DNA from 4 places in the Kribbella sp. NPDC020701 genome. Region 4 is predicted to be linked to each of the others. Evidence: riboswitches for the same ligand, from Rfam matches in the RefSeq annotation. Region 4 holds a riboswitch; each other region holds the start of a gene.
The links. A riboswitch is a leader RNA that binds a small molecule or an ion and turns the genes downstream of it on or off. The one in region 4 is predicted to bind cobalamin.
Positions count from the first base shown of each region.

Region 1: another riboswitch for cobalamin. It lies ahead of ACZ3HV_RS16640 (ribonucleoside-diphosphate reductase subunit alpha); the one in region 4 lies ahead of metE (5-methyltetrahydropteroyltriglutamate--homocysteine S-methyltransferase).
Region 2: another riboswitch for cobalamin. It lies ahead of cobN (cobaltochelatase subunit CobN); the one in region 4 lies ahead of metE (5-methyltetrahydropteroyltriglutamate--homocysteine S-methyltransferase).
Region 3: another riboswitch for cobalamin. It lies ahead of ACZ3HV_RS02145 (putative cobaltochelatase); the one in region 4 lies ahead of metE (5-methyltetrahydropteroyltriglutamate--homocysteine S-methyltransferase).

Region 1 covers NZ_JBVHFT010000006.1:212,453-216,203, reverse strand. The annotation lists gene ACZ3HV_RS16640 (ribonucleoside-diphosphate reductase subunit alpha) at 1-1,522, opposite strand, end outside; cobalamin riboswitch at 1,659-1,814, opposite strand; gene ACZ3HV_RS16635 (DinB family protein) at 1,875-2,456, opposite strand; gene ACZ3HV_RS16630 (Fic family protein) at 2,544-3,751, opposite strand, start outside.
Region 2 covers NZ_JBVHFT010000001.1:461,353-465,103, reverse strand. The annotation lists gene cobN (cobaltochelatase subunit CobN) at 1-2,076, opposite strand, end outside; cobalamin riboswitch at 2,105-2,246, opposite strand; gene ACZ3HV_RS02100 (DUF3500 domain-containing protein) at 2,556-3,524, opposite strand; gene ACZ3HV_RS02095 (phosphoglycerate mutase family protein) at 3,515-3,751, opposite strand, start outside.
Region 3 covers NZ_JBVHFT010000001.1:472,406-476,156, reverse strand. The annotation lists gene cobO (cob(I)yrinic acid a,c-diamide adenosyltransferase) at 1-57, opposite strand, end outside; gene ACZ3HV_RS02145 (putative cobaltochelatase) at 59-2,071, opposite strand; cobalamin riboswitch at 2,143-2,279, opposite strand; gene ACZ3HV_RS02140 (LLM class flavin-dependent oxidoreductase) at 2,407-3,282, opposite strand; gene ACZ3HV_RS02135 (aldo/keto reductase) at 3,293-3,751, opposite strand, start outside.
Region 4 covers NZ_JBVHFT010000012.1:170,356-174,106, reverse strand. The annotation lists gene metE (5-methyltetrahydropteroyltriglutamate--homocysteine S-methyltransferase) at 1-2,168, opposite strand, end outside; cobalamin riboswitch at 2,295-2,516, opposite strand; gene ACZ3HV_RS27710 (ABC transporter substrate-binding protein) at 2,560-3,426, opposite strand.

The DNA of each region.
Region 1 (3,751 bases), on a different contig from region 4:
CGCCTTGAATCGCGTAGAGCGGATGACCGGCGGTGACCGTGAGCGGCTCGATCGAATGCTTGACGTCGACCTCCACCATCGGACCGTCCTGGTCGTAGGTGAAGGTCCTTGTGACCTCGCGGTAATGACCGCTCGCGCCCAGCACAAGATCGCCCACCTTGAGGTCGCGGATCGCTGTTGCCCCGGCTGCGGCGTAGACGAGAGTTTCCGGAGCAAAGCACTGATTCACCGCGACGGCGGTGTCGTTGGCGATCTTCAGGAACGGTACGACGCCTTGCGACTCACCATTGGTGCCGCGGATCTTGGCGCCGATGCCGCGAACCGGGGTCCAGTCGTTGCCGAGACCGCCGGAGTACTTCGCGAGCAGTGCGTTGTTGCGGATGCCGTGGAAGATGCCGGCCAGGTCGTCGTCGACCGTGGTCAGGAAGCACGACGACAGCTGCGGCCGGGTGGTGCCGGAGTTGAACAGGGTCGGCGTGGACGACATGAACCGGAACGAGCTGAGCAGCTCGTAGAACTGGATCGCGCGCGCCTCCCGGTCGTCCTCGCGCAGCGCCATCCCCATCGCAACCCGGAGGAAGAACGCCTGCGGCAGCTCGAAGCGGACCTTGTCGATGTGCAGCAGATACCGGTCGTAGAGCGTCTGCAGGCCGAGGAAGGTGAAGTCCAGATCGCGCTCGGGCCGGATCGCGGCGGCGAGCCGGGCCAGGTCGAAGGTGGCCAGCGCGGGGTCGAGGTGTCCGGCCTCGATGCCGACCTGGATGTAGCGCGGGAAGTAGTCCGCGTACGCCTCGGTCATGTCGGCCTGGCTGGCCTGCCGGGGCTCGCCGTGGACGCGGCCGAGGGCCTCGCGCCGGATCTGGTCCAGCAGCAGCCGGGACGCGGCGAAGCTGTACTGCGGCTCGGTCTCGACGTAGGACCGGGCGGCCATCACCAGCGCGAGCTCGACCTCGTGCTGCGCGATGCCGTCGTAGCAGGAGCCGAGGGTTTCGTCGAGGATCAGCTCGGGGTCGACCGCGTCGAGCCCCTCGGCCGCCTCGACGACGATCACCCGCAGCCGGTCGGTGTCGAGCGGTGCCCGGCTGCCGTCGGCCGCGCGGACCGTCAGCGTGGGCTTCTCGGTGACCCCGGCCGGGTCCGCGGGCGTGCGGGCTTTGGTCCGCTCCTCCCGATAGAGGACGTACGCGCGGGCGACCTGGTGCTCACCGGCGCGCATCAGCGCCAGCTCGACCTGGTCCTGGATGTCTTCGACCTGGACGCTGCGCCGGGCGTCACCGCGGCTGGTCAGGGCGCGCACGACCCGGCCGGTCAGGTCGGCCACCAGGTCACGGACCCGGTGGGTGGCGCCGGCCTCGGCGCCCTCGACCGCGAGGAAGGCCTTGCTCACGGCAACCGAGATCTTGCTCGGGTCGAAGGCGGTGCTACTCCCGTCGCGGCGGACGACGGTGAGTTGGTGGTGCTGATCGGCCGAGCCGTCCGGACCGGTCTGATCAGCGGTCCGGGATGAGGAAGCGATAGTCACAGATGCTCTCTCCACGCGAGAATCGGAGGCCCTCGACCATTGCGCGGGCAGGCGCACGACGACACGGCCGCACCGGCCGGGAACACTGCCGTCACGCCCTGCGACCCACCCGCGAAGTCTCGGACCGCGTGCACCGGCGGTGCACGCGCCGGTGGCAGGTATCCGGACTCGCGGAAGGTCTCCGCTCACCGTTGCGGGGCAGCTCCGGACTTGCACCGGATTCCCCTGTTGCCTCGGCATGGCCCACATCTTGTGGTGCCGACCACTCCGAACCACCAGCAGTAGTGATGCTAGGCGGCCGGATCTACATCTTGTGGTAGCGCCACGCCGCGTGTCGCACATCTTGTGGTTCTCAGGCCGCGACCGCATACAGATCCTGGAGCGTCATGATCTCCGAGCCGTGGTGGATGAGCTCGCGGTTGAGCCGGAGCACGACGTGGCCGAACGGCTCACCCGCGTCCAGCTCGGTCGCCTGGCTCAGGCCGACCGTCATCACCTGCTCCTCGTCCAGCGCGGCGATCGACTCCTGCCAGGCGTCCACCCAATGCGTCAGCCAGGCCACCGCGTCCCGCGCGTTGCCGTGCAGCGTGATGTCGGCCCGGCCCTGCCGGCTCTCGCCGAACGTCCACTCCCAACGCTCGAAGAAGGTCTCGGTCAGATGGGCGATCAGCCAGGCGATCGTGCGCGGGCCGCGATGGTCCGGCTCGTCCGGCCACTGCGCCACCCACTCCCCGGATCCGAGTGATCGGAACCGGCCGGCGTAGTGCCGCCGGACGACGGTCAGGGCCTCGCTGCTCGGTCGCCAGAAGTACTGCTCGTCGGTCAGCTGGGCGAGCCGGCCGGACAACACCATCCAGCTGAAGCCGAGCTGGCCTCGCACCATCGCCATCGCTGATGGGCGGTGCAGGATGTCCCAGTCGAACGGCTCCGGCATCACGGTTCTCACGCTCCCCGTCAGGCGCCTCGATTTGAGACGCGATCGAACATGTGTTCGAATTGTGTCTCGACGGGGAGGAGAAAGTCAATGCGGATGGTGTGTTGGTTCTGGCCTCGACGGAACGGGTCTGCTAGGCGGTTCGATCCGGGTATCGGCCGCCGGGCTGGCGAAGCGCCGCTCGAGCAACGTGAAGGCGTCGATCAGTTCCGGGGCTTCGTAGACACGGTTCCGGCGGCCGTCGGTGACCTCGCGCAGGACCTTCGCCTCGACCAGCTTGGCCAGTCCCTGATTGGCGGCCTGCTGAGACCGATCGATGAGCTGCGCGGCCGCGGCGAGGGTGAGGACCGGGGCCGCCGGCAGTGCCTCGATCAACAGGTCGGTCGCAGATCCCGCGCGGACGGGAGTCGCCCGCTCGCGCCACGCGGTCTTGAGGTCCGTGGCGGTCTGCTCGAAGCGGGCTGCCTCCGCGGTCGCGTGACTGCACGCCATCGCGAACATGCGCAGCCATGGGTTCGCCGCCGACCGCGCCTTGGCGGTGGTCGCCCGTCCGACGTAGCGGAAGTCGGTCAGGGCCTCGATGTACTGGCCCGCGTGCGTGGCGAGCGACAACGACACCGGTGGCACGGTCCGCGCGACCAGGCCGTCGGCCCGCAGGATCAAGTGAATCAACGCACGCCCGGTCCGGCCGTTGCCATCGGCAAAGGGATGGATGGTCTCGAACTGGGCGTGGGCGATCGCTGTCTTGGCCAGCACCGGCAGGCGGGACTCGCGGACGAACGTCATCAGGTCGGCGAGCAGGTCAGGGATCAGATGTGCCGGCGGCGGGACGTAGTACGCCTCGGCGGGGGAGCGGCCGCCGATCCAGTTCTGCAGGTAGCGGATCTCCCCGCCGAAGTCAGGGGTGGGGGACTGGGCCATCAGTCGCCGGTGCGCTTCCAGCAGGTGGTCGACCTCGAGTTTGTCGCCGGCCTGGACGGATTCGGTCACCCACGTCATGGCGTCGACTGCCCCGAGCACCTCCTCGGCGGTGACGTCACCGGGTCCGCTGCCGGCGCGATCACGGAGTACGTCGGCCTTGAGCAGGCGGCGCGCGCCGACCACCAGTCCTTCGATCTGGGAGGACCCGACAGCTTCGGCCCGCAGCAGCAGCCGGGCGAGAGCCTCACTGTTGGTGAGCACGGCGGCCGTTGCGTCGAGCCTGGCGAGGTCTCCGGCGGCGTCCTCGAGGACGGCGAGCACGTCGTCGCTCAGGTCGAACTCGCGCCCGACCAGCGGATCCGGGAAGTACAACT
Region 2 (3,751 bases), on a different contig from region 4:
CAGGACGGCGAGCACCAGGTTGACTCGCGCTTCGCCGTCCGGCGCACCACCGAGGATGTGCAGCCCGTCACGGATCTGCACGTCCTTGATCTCGCACAGATACCCGTCGAGATGCAGGACGAACTCGTCGAAGTCGTCGTCCTCCGGCCGCTCGGAGGTGTGCAGGTCGTGATGCAACTGCGCCGCCTGGATCAGCGTCCAGATCTGCGCCCGCAGCGTCGGCACCTTCTCCGGATCCAGCGCCGACACGGTCGCATACTCGTCGAGCAGGTACTCCAGCTTGGCCATATCGCCGTACGTCTCCGCGCGCGCCATCGGCGGCACCAGGTGGTCGACGACGGTCGCGTGCGCGCGCCGTTTGGCCTGCGTCCCCTCGCCAGGGTCGTTGACGATGAACGGATAGACCATCGGCAGATTCCCGAGGACGGCGTCCGGCGCGCAGTCGGCCGCCATCCCGATGCCCTTGCCCGGCAGCCATTCGAGCGTCCCGTGCTTACCCAGATGTACGACGGCGTGCGCGCCGAAGCCACCCTCCTCCGCCGGAGCCTCGAGCCAGCGGTACGCCGCCAGGTAGTGGTGCGACGGCGCCATGTCCGGGTCGTGGTAGATCGCCACCGGGTTCTCGCCGAAGCCACGCGGCGGCTGGATCATCAGCACGACGTTCCCGAACCGCAGCGCCGCCAGCGCGATCGCGGGTTCGTCACCGGATGTGTCGACGTACAGCGAACCGGGCGCCGCGCCCCAGGCCTCGGTCATTGCCTCGCGCAACGATTCCGGCGCCCGCCCGAACCACTGCGCGTAGACCGGCAGCGGGATCTTGGCGACCGCCGACTCCAGTTGCTCGTCGGTCAGCCAGTCGACGTCGTGACCACCGGCCGCGATCAGCCGATGGATCAACCCGTCGGCACCGTCCGCCCCTTGCAGCTCGCTGAGGTCGAGCCCGCCGAGGTCGTACCCGGCCTGCTCCAGCTGCCCGAGCAGGACGACCGCCGAGGCCGGCGTGTCCAGCCCGACCGCGTTTCCGATCCGCGCGTGCTTGGTCGGGTACGACGACAACACCAGAGCGAGCCGCTTGTCCGCAGCCGGCACGTGGCGGAGGCGAGCGTGCGCGACTGCGATCCCGGCCAGCCGGGCACACCGCTCCGGGTCCGGCGCGTACCGGGCCAGCCCGTCGGCGTCGTACGACTTGAACGAGAACGGGATCGTGATCAGGCGCCCGTCGAACTCCGGGATCGCGACCTGGGTCGCCGCGTCCAGCGGGCTGATCGCGGCGTCACTGGCCAGCCACTGCTCGCGGGGCGACGTCAGCGCGAGGCCCTGGATCAGTGGGATGTCGAGGGACGCGAGCGCGCCGGCGTCCCAGGCGTCGTCCGAACCGCCGGCACTCGCGTTGGCCGCGACGGATCCACCGGCGGCGAGCAGCGTCGTGACCAGGACATCGCACCTGCGCAGGAGCTCGAACAGCTCGGCGTTCTCGGATGACGTCGGATCGAGTCCGCGCAGGGTGCCGCAGTACACCGGTAGCGGCTGCGCGCCCGCCTCCGCGACGGCGGTGGCGAGGGTGTCGACGAAGGCGGTGTTCCCGGAGATCTCGTGCGCGCGGTAGTACACGATCCCGACCACCGGCCGGTCGTCCTCGACGTACGTCCCACGCACGCCGTACGCCGGAAGTGCGCGAGGCGGCTCGAACTCGTCACCGGTCAGGAGCAGCGTGTCGCGGAGGAAGCCGGCCAGGTTACGCAGGTTCTCGGAACCGCCTTCGCGGAGGTACGCCAGCGCCTCGGTCACCGCCCCCGCGGGCACGGTCGACAGCGACATCAGCTCGGCGTCGGGCGCGGCCTCGCCGCTGACCACCACGGCCGGCTTGCCGGACGCGACGACCGCGTCGAGCCCTTCTTCCCAGGCGCGCCGCCCGCCGAGCAAGCGAACCACGACAACCTCGGCGGCGTCGAGCAGAGGAGCCAGGCCGTCGAGCTCCAGCCGGGCTGGGTTGGCGACCGCCCAGCCCGCACCCGCCTCGGCAGCGGCAAGCAGGTCGGTATCGGCGGTCGAGAGCAGCAGCAGGTTGGCAGGCACGCCAGTCCTTCCTCGGGGTGTCCACGCCCCGGACGGAGGTACGACGGCGGCAGTTCCTGACTTCCCCATGAGGGTTCACAGTGGCGGGACCGTCCCGGACTCACACCGGGTTCCTGCTGATGCCGTCGATGACGAGCCGACTCTAGCCGACCGACGTTCCGGCCCACTGGGCACAGGCCTCGCCGTTGACCCGACACGGCATCAGGTGTAGGCCGGAATGCTAAGGGTTTGTACTGTGAACGCCCTCTCGGCGTCGCACGGCAGCGTCTTCTTCAGCGCAAGCCATCAGTCCGGCTTCACCTGAAGGAGGCGCCGCGGCCCTCGATGCCGAGACCATGAATGCCAGGATCTGGCTCGGCTTCCACTTCCGGAAGGCCATGACCGACGCCAGCCGCCTCGGTCACCGCACCGCCACGTGGACGATCACCCACGAGTTCCGGCCGCTCCACAGCTGAGCAGCCGAAGCGCCGTGCGCCGCGTCAGCGGTGCGCGGCGTAGTGGGCGGCGAGGAGGTCGATTCCCCAGTCGTTGCGAACGTCACGCCAGACTGAATGGATGTGGTTGGCGTCGTCTTGGGTGTTGTCGTACTCGGCGAGGAACGTCGGGCCGGCGATCGAGTAGTAGTGGCGGTGGCCGACGCCGGGTTCGGTCTCGCCGGCCCAGGCGAAGGTCAGGCGCTCGATGCCCTGGTCGGTGATGTCCTGCCAGGTCTGCAACCCGATCGGTCCGGCGGCGCGGCCGACGTACTGACCGATGAGGAGGCTGAAGAGCTGACGCTGGTCCGCGGTCATGTCGCCGTACGCCAGACCGCGGTGGAGCAGCGACGCGTCGGCGATCGGGTCGTGGCGGGTCAGGATGTCGTCCGGTGCCGCGTCGGAGACCAGTGCGACGGAGAGCTGGCCGGGCTCGAGCGCGTGCAGCAGCTGGAAGCCGAGGTCCTGCTCGGCGGCCAGGAAGCGTCGTCCGGCCGACGGGCCGGTGCGGACCTCCGCCGGGTTCGACCCGAAGAACTGTGGGGTGAACGAGATGGCGCCGTCGACGAGCGTGACGTGCAGCGCGAGGTGGTGACCGTTCAGCCGCCAGGCCCACGGCTCCGTCCCCTCCGGATCGCCCAGCACCCGGAGGAAGTACCGGTCGCCCACGACCGACCCCTCCCACTCCCCCGACGGCGGCAGCGCGGGAATGCCACGGACGATGACCTCGGCGTCCCACACCGCCCACGCATCGGCCGCACCCCGCTCGCTGCACCCGATCGCCACCAGGCGCTCGACCAGCCGCTGCTGCGCCGGCGTCAGCTCGGTCAGCGCAAGGCCGGGCACCGGACCGGGCAGATACGTCCACTGCTGGTGATCAGGCGTGTCGAAGGGTGCCTTGATCTTGTCGAGCTGGTCGGGCGAGAGGCTCGCCAGCAGCTCGAGCACCGCTTCCCGGGTCTGTTCTACAACCATGCCGATCGCTCCCGTTCCGTCGGTTCGTAGTGTGTCCACTGTTCGAACGGCCGGTCCAGCTTGTACCGGAAATCCGGCTGGCGCAGCAGGACGCGTGTTTCGGCGTTCTCCGGGTTCCGCAACGTCTCGAAGAACCGCACCGACCAGTGGAACCAGCGCATGCAGAACAACCGCATCGTCAGCCCGTGTGAGACCAGCAGCACGTTGCGTGGCGCGTCCGCGCTCTC
Region 3 (3,751 bases), on a different contig from region 4:
GCGTTGCCGGGTGGTCAGGCCGTCCTCCGGCACCACGGCCGGTTGTCCCTTCGGCATCTCAGGCCGCCTTCCGTTCGGTGACGGTGCGAATGAGGCTGCCTGCGGCAACTTCCCCGAGGTCGAGGTACTCGGCGCCCAGATCGGCGGCGAGCTCCGCGGCCAGGCCGAGCCGGACGCCGCGGCGCGGTTCACAGTCCACCACGACGGCGGAGATGCCTTGCTGGGCAAGCCATCCGGCCGCTTGCTTCGCCTTGGCGAACGCCTTGTCACCGTGGGTCGCGCGGCCGTCGGTGACGAGCACCAGCAAGGGGCGGCGGCGTGGGTCGCGGATCGCGGCGATCCGGAGTACTTCGGCCGCCTGGAGCAGACCTTCGGCGAGCGGTGTGCGTCCACCGGTCGGCAGCGACTCGAGCCGTCGTACGGCGGTCTCGACACTGCCGGTGGGCGGCAGGGCGACCGTGGCGTCGGCGCCCGCGAAGGTGACGAGGCCGACGGTGTCGCGGCGCTGGTAGGCGTCGAGGAGCAGCGAGACGATCGCCGTCTTCACCTCGCCCATCCGCTTCTTCGTACCCATCGAGCCAGAGGCGTCGACACAGAACAGGACGAGGTTGCCCTCACGCCCCTCGCGGACGGCGAACCGCACGTCAGACGCCCGTACGGCGAGGCCGGCGCCGGTGCGCCCCCGCGCGTACTGGTGCGGAGCGGCGGACCGGATCGTCGCCAGCAGATGCGGCCGCCCGGACTCCCGCCCGACGCGCTGCCGATCACCCACCACGCGACCGGCCTCGGTGATCGCCCGGGAACGCCGTCCCGCAACCCCCGCGCCAGCAGCCTGCACACTCAACAACCGAGCCTTGAAAGGCTCCGAACTCCCAACCACCTGACCCGCCGGCGTCGGGCCGGGCCGCTCGTCCGGGCCTGTCCCGGGCTCCGCCTCGGCACGGTCGTGGGCAGCCGGGTCGGTGTCGGCTGGACTGCCGTCGGCATCCGTGGGGTCCGCTCCCCCTCCCGGGCCGTCCGGGTCGTCGTCCGGGTCCTGCGGGGGCGTGCTGTCCTGGATCGCTTGCTCCAACTGCTCCTCGTCGAGGCCCGGGGCGTCGAAGGGGTTTCGCCGGCGGCGGTGCGGGAGGGCCAGTTTGGCGGCGGCGCGGACGTCCTCCACCTCGACGACCGTGCGGCCGGACCAGGCTGCGTGGGCGACCGCCGTACGCGCGGTGACCAGGTCGGCACGCATCCCGTCGACGTCGAAGGACGCGCAGATCTCGGCGATCTGGCGGAGCGCGGCGTCGGTCAGGATCACCTCGGCGAGCAGGTCGCGGGCCTTGACGATGCGCTCGGCGAGTTCGCGCTGCGTTCCGTCGTACCGGGCGATGAAAGCATCCGGATCAGCCTCGTACCCGAGTCGTGCGCGCATGACCTCGACCCGAACGGCGGGGTCGCGGCTGGCGACGACGTCGACGGTCAAGCCGAACCGGTCCAGCAACTGCGGGCGGAGCTCCCCCTCCTCCGGGTTCATCGTGCCGACCAGGACGAAGCGTGCCGGATGCGTCACCGACACCCCGTCGCGTTCGACCGTCGCGCCACCCATCGCGGCGGCGTCGAGCAGGACGTCGACCAGGTGGTCGTGCAGGAGATTGACCTCGTCGACGTACAGCAGCCCGCGGTGCGCGGCGGCGAGCAACCCGGGTTCGTACGCCGTGATGCCCTCGGCCAGCGCCTTCTCGAGATGCAACGACCCGAGCACCCGGTCCTCGGTGGCACCCACCGGCAACTCCACCAACCGCGCCGCCCGAGAAAAGACGCCGACGGGCTCGGGGTGCGGACCGTCAGGGCAGTCGGCGGACGGGTGCTCAGGGTCGCAGGAGAACCGGCAGCCGGGGACGACGTCCACCGGCGGGAGGATCTCGGTCAAGGCGCGGACCGCGGTCGACTTCGCCGTACCCTTCTCACCCCGGATCAGCACACCGCCGATCGCCGGGGAGATCGCGGCCAGGATCAGCGCGAGCTGGAGATCGTCCATCCCGACCACCGCGGTGAACGGGAATCCGGTGGACGGTGAGGCAGGCCGCATCGCGGTGGGTCCCTTCGTCGAGCGGGTATCCACGCCCGCTACGGCAGCTGGTACGCCGTACCGCGGAGACCGCGGCCCGACGGACGGACGCGGATGTCCTGGCTCCCGGGCGGCGACTGAACCGACCCGGTCACAGTGGCGGGACCGCCCCGGAATCCCGGCCGCAGCCGGTCACCGGTGTTCCTCCACAACCGTCGGCCCGATCATGGCACACGCCACCCCGGCGCTCAGCGACGAGGTTCACACCGACGCGTACCGAAGAACGGGTAGTGGTCCCCTCCGACGTCGATCGGCGGCCGCTCTTCACGCGGGGGCGCCGAGGCTGAGGCTGACCACTACCCGTTGTTCGGTACGGAAGAGGTGCCGATGAGCTCGTCGGCAACCCACCGCGCGACGTGGGCCGGGTAGGGGTCCGGCAGTCCGAGCACGATGTGCCCGAAGCCGGCGTCGACGGCCTCGGCGATCGCGTCCTTGGTGGCACCCGGTTGGGTGTACGAGACGGGCAGGTGGATCGAGCGGGTGATCGACGCGGAGTCGCGGCCGATCTCGGCGCAGTAGCGGTCCAGCAGTGCACTGCGGCGTACGACGTCGTCGATGTCGCCGCCTGGGATGTTCCACAGGTCGGCGTGCTCGGCGACCACCCGGAGCGTGCCGGACGAACGTCCGCCGATCAGGATCGGCGGGTGCGGGCGCTGGACCGGTTTGGGGTTGCCGAACGCTCCGGTGAGGCGGTGGTACTCGCCCTCGAAGTCGAACGGTTCGGCCTCGGTCCACAGCCGCCGGATCACCGTGCAGGCTTCGGCGAGGCTCCCGACGGAGTGCGCGAAGTCGTCGTACGGCAGGCCGTGGGCGTCGTACTCGCGCCGGGCCAGTGGGTGGCTCGGTCGTGAGCCCGCGCCGATACCGAAGTCGAGCCGTCCGCCGGAGACGATGTCGACGGTCGTGGCGATCTTGGCCAGCATCGCCGGCGGACGGAACCGATTGCTGGTCACAAGCAGGCCGAGGCGCAGTCGTTCGGTCTGCGCGGCCAGCGCCGAGAGCAACGTCCAGCCTTCGTATGTCGGTCCGCCCGGATCACCGCCGATCGGCATCAGGTGATCGAACAACCATGCGTGCTCGATCTCCGGGATGGCGTCCGCCTCGCGCCACACCCGCAGTACGTCCTGGTAGTCGACCTGCATCGGCGCGGTCATGATCCCGAAACTGGGCATAAGTCCTCCTTCAGCGACGCCGCAGCGACGGCTCGAGCAGCGCGGGTGGCGTGTCGAACTTCTCGTGCGGAGCGAGGTCGGTGCCGGGGGCAACGATCGTGTCGATGGCGTCGAGCACGTCGGCGGACAGCACGGTGTCGGCCGCCGCGAGCTGCGAGTGCAGGTGATCCAGGGTTCGCGGTCCGATGAGGGCGCTGGTGACGGCCGGGTGGGCGGTGACGAAACCGAGGGCAAGCTGGATCAGCGTGAGGCCGGCCTCGTCGGCCACCTTGGCCAGCTGCTCGACGGCCTCGAGCCTGGCCTGGTTGTACGGAAGGGTGGTGTCGAAGCGCTCAGGCGCCACCACCGAGCGGTTGGTGCTGATCTCCTGGCCGGCGCGGACAGCACCCGACAGCCAGCCCGACGCCAACGGGCTCCACGCCAGCGCGTCGAGTCCGTACTCCTCGATCACGGGCAAGACGTGGGCCTC
Region 4 (3,751 bases):
TTCAGGCCACAGTCCGGGTTGATCCACAGTTGCTCGGCGGAGGTGGTAGCGAGGGCGGCCTGGATCAGGGCGGTGAGTTCCTCGGTGCTCGGGACCCGTGGTGAGTGGATGTCGTACACGCCAGGCCCGACCCCGCGCCGGAAGCCGACGGCGGCGAGATCCGCCAACACCTCCATCCGCGAGCGCGCCGCCTCGATCGTGGTGACGTCCGCGTCCAGCCCGTCGATCCCGGCGATCACCGCACCGAACTCCGAATAGCACAGGTGCGTGTGGATCTGGACGCCCGCCGCTGCTCCACCCGTCGCCAGCCGGAACGCACCGACCGCCCAGTCCAGATACGCCTTCTGTTCCGCGGCCCGGAGCGGCAGCAGTTCGCGCAACGCAGGCTCATCGACCTGCACGATCCTGATCCCGGCCGAGACCAGGTCGGCCAGTTCGTCGCGGAGCGCCAACGCGACCTGGTCGGCCGTGGTGGCAAGCGGCTGGTCGTCCCGGACGAACGACCACGCCAGGATCGTCACCGGCCCGGTCAACATCCCCTTCACGGGTCGCTCGGTCAGGGACTGCGCGTACGACGCCCACGGCACGGTCATCGGGGCCGGTCGCGACACCTCGCCGTGCAGGATCGGCGGACGGACGCAGCGGCTGCCGTACGACTGCACCCAGCCGTGTTTGGTGGTCGCGAAGCCGTCCAGTTGCTCAGCGAAGTACTGGACCATGTCGTTGCGCTCGGGCTCACCATGCACAAGTACGTCGAGCCCGAGCTCCTCCTGCAGCCCGATCACCCGTGCGATCTCGGCCCGCATCCGCTCGTCGTACGTCGCTGAGTCGATCCGACCGACCCGCAGATCGGCACGGGTCCGGCGGATGTCCGCGGTCTGCGGGAAGGACCCGATCGTGGTGGTTGCGAGCGCCGGCAGCCCGATCGACTCCTGCGCGGTACGGCGTTCGTCGTACGACGGCCGCTGTCGATCCGCGGGACGAATCGCGGCCGCCCGTTCGCGGACCGCCTGTTCGCGGGCGAGGCCGGACTCCTCGACCGGTCCGCCCGGCGGGTTGCCGAGGTCGACCAGGACCCCTTCGCTGAGGGCTCGGCCGAGTACGACGACCTCGTCGACCTTCTGCCGTACGAAGGCGAGCCGCTCGCGGACGCGCGGATCCAGCTCGTCCTCGGCCTCCACGTCGTACGGGACGTGCAGCAGCGAGCAGGAAGTGGAGACGACCAGCTGCCCGACCGAGTCGAGCAACTTCGCGCAGGTGGAGAGTGCGTCGCCCAACGGCGTGCGCCAGACGTTGCGGCCGTCGACCACTCCGGCGACCACGGTCTTGCGCCGCAGACTCGGCAGTACGGCGAGTTGGTCGACAAGCCCGGGGGCGGACACGAGGTCGACCGCGAGACCGTCGATGGCGGTCGACGTCAGTACTGGCAACGCGGGGCCGGGGTCACCGAAGTACGTCGCGATCAGGAGTCGTGGGCGGTCGGTGAGTGTGGCCAGGCGGTCGTAGGCGCGACGGAGAGCGTCGAGCTCGGCGGGGGTGCGGTCCTGGACCAGGGCCGGCTCGTCCAGCTGCACCCATTCCGCTCCGGCGGATTCGAGTTGGTTGAGCAGGTCGGCGTACGCATCCACTAGGCGGTCGAGCAGGCTGAGCGGTTCGAACCCAGGCGTGACGGACTTCGAGAGCAGCAGGAAGGTCAGTGGTCCGATCAGGACCGGGCGGGTGTCGACGCCGAGCTCGCGTGCGGCCGCCAGGTCCTCGAGCGGCTTGGTCGCGTCGAGCTGGAAGACGGTGTCCTCGGTGAGCTCGGGGACCAGGTAGTGGTAGTTGGTATCGAACCACTTCGTCAGCTCCAGCGGCGCGACCTCGTCCCGGCCGCGGGCCATCGCGAAGTACGTGTCGAGCTTGGAGAGGCCCCGGAAGCGGTCGGGGACGATGCCGAAGAGTTGCACGTGGTCGAGCATCTGGTCGTAGTACGAGAAGGTGTTGCCGGGGAGCACGTCGAGGCCGCGGCCGGCCAGGTCGCGCCAGGTGTCGGCCCGTAGCCGGTGGGCGGCTGCCTCCAGCTCGGCCGCGTTGCTGTCGCCGGACCAGTACTTCTCGACGGCCTTCTTGAGTTCGCGGGCCGGGCCGATCCGTGGGTAGCCCAGCACCGTCTTGATGGTGTTCACGTCTCTCTCCTCGCGAGCGTGCCGATGGTTCGGCGGTTCGCGGAGAGACCGTGCCGGTGGGGTCGGTTGGATGCGGCCGACCGGGCAGGGTCCTCCCACGAGACCGCCGTTCCCGCGCGCACCGGGTTGGTGCGCGCACCGGCGGCAGGTCTTCGGACTCACGGGCGGACCGGTCGCTGACCGGTGGACCTACTGGCCGTCGCTTCCCGGACGCTGGGCGTCCAGTGCATGTGACGGCGGTCGTTCCCGTTCACCGCTGCGGGGCAGTCCCGGATTCCCACCGGGTTCCCTCTTGCCTCGCGCGATCACAACCACATGACCACGCGAACCGTCGGCGTACCCGAGCGTACGCGCGCCGGCCGCGGATCGCCGTACGTCGAGACGAACGCCACTACCGCAGTCGTCGAGCGATCTTCTGATCCGGGGTCTTGTCGTGGAGGAGGGCGGCGAGCAGCTCGATCCCGTCGACGAGCCGGGGACCCGGCCGGGCGAAGTACCCGTTCGCGTCGACCGCCCACACCGGGATGCTCGGTGGGAGGAGATTCAAGAGGTCGGCTGTCAGTCGGGCGGCACCGTCGAGGTCGTACCCACACGGAGCTGAGACGATCACGTCCGGTCGCGCGCCGGCGACCGCCTCCCAGGTGATCGGGGTCGAACGCTGACCCGCGGCGCCCAGGACGTTGGTGCCACCCGCCAGCGCCACCATCTCCGGCAACCAGTGTCCTGGCGCGTACGGCGGATCCGTCCACTCGAGCAACGCCACCCGCGGCCGCGTGCGGTTGGCTCGGACTGCCGCGGCGCGCAGCCGGCGACGGAGGTTGTCCAGGAGCGGGATGGGGTCTCGGTCGATTGCTTTGGCCATGGTTTCGATCGAGGTGAGGACCTCTTCGAGGTTGTGTGGGTCGGTGGTGACCACCTCGGCTTGGCAGCCCAGGTAGCTGAGGGCGTCGGCTACGTCGGTCACGTCGATCGCGCAGACCTTGCACAGGTCCTGGGTGATGACGACATCCGGGTCGAGTTCGCGCAAGGCACCCGCGTCGAGGCGATAGAGATCCTCGCCGGCCGCGACCCGCTGCCGGACCAACGCGTCGATCTCACCCGGCGTCAGCTCGTCGGGCAGCGCGGTCGTCGACACGATCCGCCGAGCCCGCGCCGCCGCCGGATGGTCGCACTCGAACGTCACGCCGACCACATCATCACCGGCACCCAGCGCGAAGCAGATCTCGGTCGCAGACGGCAGCAACGAAACGATCCGCACCTAACGACCTTATCCGCCACCCGGCCCCGCAAGCCCCGCGCCCCGATCCCGCAAGCCCCCTGACCCCACCTCGCAACCCTCACACCCCCGGCCCGCAGGCCACACGACCCCGCCCCGCAGGGCGGGTGAGCCTTGCCGAAAAGTCCTGTTTGGGTTGGCGCGAGGATTCATCGGCGAACGCGACGATTGTCTTGCGTTGTCAATGAGGGAAGGGTTTTCCGGCCTTCGACCTGTGGGCAGGGTCACGTCGGCATCGTGAGACCAGTGTTCAACTGGACTGGTTTTCTGGCTTACCCTGAAAAGACGCCCCCGCCATCGGAGTCGA